2 regions of the Shewanella sp. ISTPL2 genome follow, and region 1 is predicted to be linked to the other one. Evidence: predicted binding sites of a transcription regulator. Region 1 holds the regulator's gene; the other holds the start of a gene.
What was found. The regulator MetJ, encoded in region 1, represses methionine synthesis genes. The targets are predictions, from matches to a motif close to TAGACGTCTAGACGTCTA.
Positions count from the first base shown of each region.

Region 2: the regulator MetJ is predicted to act here: its motif matches at 1,028-1,045, upstream of metE (5-methyltetrahydropteroyltriglutamate--homocysteine S-methyltransferase).

Region 1 covers NZ_JAAPAV010000001.1:962,183-964,587, reverse strand. The annotation lists gene metB (cystathionine gamma-synthase) at 1-1,025, opposite strand, end outside; gene metJ (met regulon transcriptional regulator MetJ) at 1,238-1,552, shown strand; gene HUB64_RS04345 (sulfite exporter TauE/SafE family protein) at 1,687-2,405, shown strand, end outside.
Region 2 covers NZ_JAAPAV010000001.1:1,740,745-1,743,149, forward strand. The annotation lists gene HUB64_RS07830 (LysR family transcriptional regulator) at 50-955, opposite strand; gene metE (5-methyltetrahydropteroyltriglutamate--homocysteine S-methyltransferase) at 1,156-2,405, shown strand, end outside.

The sequences.
Region 1 (2,405 bases):
TGGGTCATAGTGGCAGGCACTGCCACTAAACTTTCGACACCACCTAAACTTTCCGCCACGCTAAATAAGCTGAGTGCACCTAAAAAGGCCACCACTTCGGCCTCGCCGCCTTTGAGCTCAAAGCTCAGCATAGCGCCAAAGCCCTGTTGTTGCTTGGCCGCAATGGCGTGACCTGGGTGATCCGCAAGACCGGGGTAATAAACTTTGCTCACCACAGGGCTTTGCGTTAATACCTCAATAATACGCTGGGCATTGGTTTGATGCTCGCGAATACGCACAGCTAAGGTACGCAGGCCTCGCAGGGTCAGATAACTGTCGAAGGCCGACCCCGTTAAGCCTAGAGTGTTCGACCACCAATGTAAGCTTTCGCCGATTTGCGCGTCTTTGGCGACCACAGCGCCGCCGACCACATCGCTGTGACCATTGATATATTTAGTGGTGGAGTGGATAACGATATCCGCGCCTAACAATAGGGGTTGTTGCAATATCGGCGATAAAAAGGTGTTATCGACCACCACTAGCGCGCCGACCTCATGGCTCGCCTTAGCAATGGCTTCGATATCCACCACACGCAATAACGGGTTCGATGGGGTTTCGAGCCACACCATCTTAGGATTCTGCGCAATGGCGGCGGCTAACGCTTGGCTGTCGGTTTGGTCGACCACAATCAGCTTAAACTGGCCTTTCTTCGCCAAGTTGGTAAATAAACGGTAGGAACCACCATAGCAATCATGGGGCACAACTAATAAGTCATCGGGGCCGAGCAAAGTGGTCACTAAGGTGATGGCCGCCATGCCAGTGCAGGTCACTATGCCAGTGGCACCCTTTTCTAATTGCGCTAATGCTTCACCTAAAATGCAGCGCGTTGGGTTGCCTGAACGACTGTAATCGAATTCGCGGGGATTTTTATGACCATCGAAGGCGTAATTAGTCGACAAATAAATCGGTGGCACAACTGCGCCATATTGAGTATCGCTTTCGATACCCTGACGCACTGCCAGTGTGGCTAATTGACGCTCTGCCATGGGTGGACTCCTAAATTCGATAGACTGATAGAGATGTCTGGACGTCTAAATGTACCTAAGCCCAACGCCATCGTCAATAGGCGTTAAGACGTTTAGACGTCTGAACATAAAGAAATCTGTTTGCAATCACAAAGAAATAGTAGCAATAATTTGACTGTTCTTTGTAAGGGTTTAAAATCTGCCCCGAATTTAGCGTTATAACAGGTGAGTCAATGACTGAATGGAATGGGGAATACATCAGCCCCTATGCTGAACATGGCAAGAAGAATGAACAAGTAAAAAAAATTACTGTGTCTATTCCGCTCAAAGTGCTTAAGGTCCTCACGGACGAACGTACTCGTCGTCAGGTCAATAATTTGCGTCACGCCACCAACAGCGAGCTGTTGTGTGAGGCATTTTTGCACGCCTACACTGGCCAGCCATTGCCCAACGATGAAGATCTGTCAAAAGATAACCCAGACAGCATTCCCGCAGAAGCCAAGTTGTTGATGGATCAAATGGGAATCGAGTGGGAAGACATGGAATAGCGACTCGTCGCTTTCAAAGTCATATCACAGTGCTCATCAATAGGGATCGTTAACGATCCCTTTTTGTTTATACCCAAGCGACTTCAAACTTTAAATTTCACTATCTTGAGGTGGTTTGGGATATAGGAAATCCTATGTTTTCTATGATAGATCCACAGACACTCGCCTTAGCCTCGCTGGTCGTGTTTCTGGGCGCATTAACCCAAAGTCTGATTGGGTTTGGGCTTGCGGTTGTCGCCAGTCCTTTGCTGTATATCGTCGATCCACAACTTGTACCTGCGCCTGTTATTGCTATGGGTTTCTCCATCGCCCTGCTGACCTTAGTGCGTGAGCGCGGCCACTTAGAATTCAATGGCTTGCAATATGCGCTCCTAGGTCGCGTGCCCGGCGGTTTTATCGGCGCGAGTTTATTACTGTTTGCGCCTCAACCCATACTCGGTTTATCCATCGCCGCCATTGTGACTGTCGCAGTGATCCTCAGCCTGTATAAATTCAGCCTGCCAGTGAATAAGAAAACCCTCTTCGGTGCGGGCGTGGTTTCAGGGATCTTCGGCAATATCGCCGCGATTGGTGGCCCGCCGATGGCGATTTTGTTGGCAGGCAAAGATGCCTCGCAGTTTCGCGCTGCCCTGTCGGCCTTCTTCATTTTTAGCTCCATGATTGCATTGATCATTTTAGCGATCACTGGCTTATTAGAATTAAAACATCTGTGGCTGTCGTTGATGCTGCTCCCCTCAGTGATTTTAGGTTACTTAGTCGCAGGGCGATTAGTGGGCCGTGTCGATAAAGAGAAGACAAAGATGGCGACGTTAGTCCTGTGCAGTATCAGCGCCTTAGTGCTAACGGTGAAGTC
Region 2 (2,405 bases), 780 kb from region 1:
TCAATAAACAAGCCTGCATTCGCAGGCTTTTTACTCTATGTCACCCGCATTAATTCGTCTTCTGCTGGCGGGATAAACCTTCCCTCGCCACCAGTTGTAACCAATTTTGGATCAATGCAGAGTTAGCACTGTGGCGGCGATAGGCACCAAATAGCGGTCGTTTCAGACCTTCTTGGCCGAGTTTTACCGTAGCGAGACTCAGTCCATGTCCTTCATTAATCGACCAGCTTGGCAGTGCGGCTATGCCGTCTTTACAGGCGATGCGTTGCAATAACATCATGGTTAAATCACAGGTTTTTTGCTCGCCCGCCTCTATGCCCGCAGGCTCTAAAAAGTGGCGATAAATATCTAAACGTGTCAACGGCACTGGATAACTGATAATAGGCAAGTGTGCTAATTGCTTAGGGGTGACATAGGCTTCTTTCGCTAAAGGATGATCCTTAGCAACCACTAACTTCACTTCAAAATCAAACAAATGCTGGTAGGCGAGTGAATGCCCAGGCACAGGATCTGAGGTTAATACAATATCCAGTTCACCCATTTCTAAGGCATTGAGCGAGTCGAACAGATGACGGCTCGACAAGTCTAACTCGGCTGCCGGATGATCTTGCCTAAATTGCTCCATCACAGGCATTAACCAGCGAAAACAGCTATGGCACTCAATGCCGACCCGCAACTGATTGGTTTCGGTTTCCAGCCCATTCTTCAAATCTGTCTCTGTTTCTAACACCTTAGGCAAAATCTCTTCGGCCAGATGCAGCAGGCGTGCACCTTCTTGGGTGAATGACAGTGGCTTACTCTTACGCACAAAAATGGGCGAGTTAATCCTTTGCTCCAACTCCTTAATCTGGTGGGAGAGGGCGGATTGAGTGACAAAACGTTTTTTGGCTGCGCCCGCCAAACTGCCGCTTTCTTTCAGGGCCATTAAGGTTCGCAGGTGTCTTAGTTCGATCATGTTCACTCCAAGTGAATTTCGCTCATGTTGTGCTTGAAATCAATTCGGTTGCTGGAATAGAGACTAACACAATAAACTTCTAGACGTCCAGACGCCCATTGTTATTTATCAAGGCTGAAGTGCTTAAAAGTGCCAAGAGAAAACAATCTGGTGGGTGCAAGTGCCGAATGTGGCTTATCTCAAATAAAGGAAGATAGAGTATGCAATTAAATAGTCTTGGGTTTCCCCGTATTGGGCGTCGTCGTGAATTGAAATTTGCCTTAGAAAAATACTGGCGTGGTGAGAGCACTCAGGCACAATTACGTGAAGTGGCGAGTGAACTTCGCCGCACCCATTGGCAGTGGCAAGCTGCTGCGGGCATTGAGCAAGTTCCCGTAGGTGATTTTGCCTTTTATGATCAAGTGCTGACCTTAAGCGCGACTTTAAATGCCATTCCTGATCGTCATCGTGGTGAAGGGGCAATCGATCTCGATACTTTATTCCGTGTTGCCCGCGGCAGAGCGCCAACGGGTCAAGATGCGCCAGCCTCTGAAATGACCAAGTATTTCAATACTAACTATCACTATCTGGTACCTGAGCTCAGCCAAAACCAAGAGTTTTCGATTGCCTATGAGCAGTTCTTTGATGAAGTCAGCGAAGCGCAGTCCTTAGGTTATAAAGCAAAACCTGTGCTACTCGGCCCTGTTAGTTACTTGCACCTTGCTAAAACTGTGGGCCAAGAGTTTGATAAGTTAAGCTTATTACCCAATTTATTAACTGCTTATGCTGACATTTTGGCGCGTTTTGCTGCTCAGGGAGTGCAATGGGTACAGCTCGATGAACCTATTCTCGCATTGGAATTGGATGGTGAATGGCAAGCGGCGATCACTGAGGCGTATCAAGCCCTCAGCATTACTAAGGTGAAGATCCTTCTTACCAGTTACTACGGCGGTATCGCACACCATCAAGCGCTGGTATCGACCTTGCCGGTCGCGGGGTTGCATGTCGATTTAGTCACAGCGCCGGATCAATTGGCAGTCTTTGCCCATGCGCTTGGTCAAGATCAAATTTTGTCGGTGGGTGTGGTCAATGGTCGCAACGTGTGGGCGGCAGAGGCGGATTTGATTGCCGAACGCATAGGCACGGTTGCCCGTGATCTCGGAGATCGCTTGTGGATCGGTACTTCTTGCTCACTCCTGCACAGCCCTGTGGATTTAGAGGTAGAAGCCACGCTTGAGCCCGCTCTGCGTCAACAACTCGCGTTTGCGAAGCAAAAATTACTCGAACTTGCCAATGTGCGCCAATTGCTACTGGCACCTGAATCGGTCGCGGCAAAAGAGATTGTGCAAACCTGTTTGGCACGCCGTGAGGCGAAAGCGCAGGCCGCCGACAGTCAAGTGATTGCCCGCGTTGCCGCGTTGACATCTGCCGATTATGAGCGCGTCAGTGATTTCACCGTACGCCAAGCAGT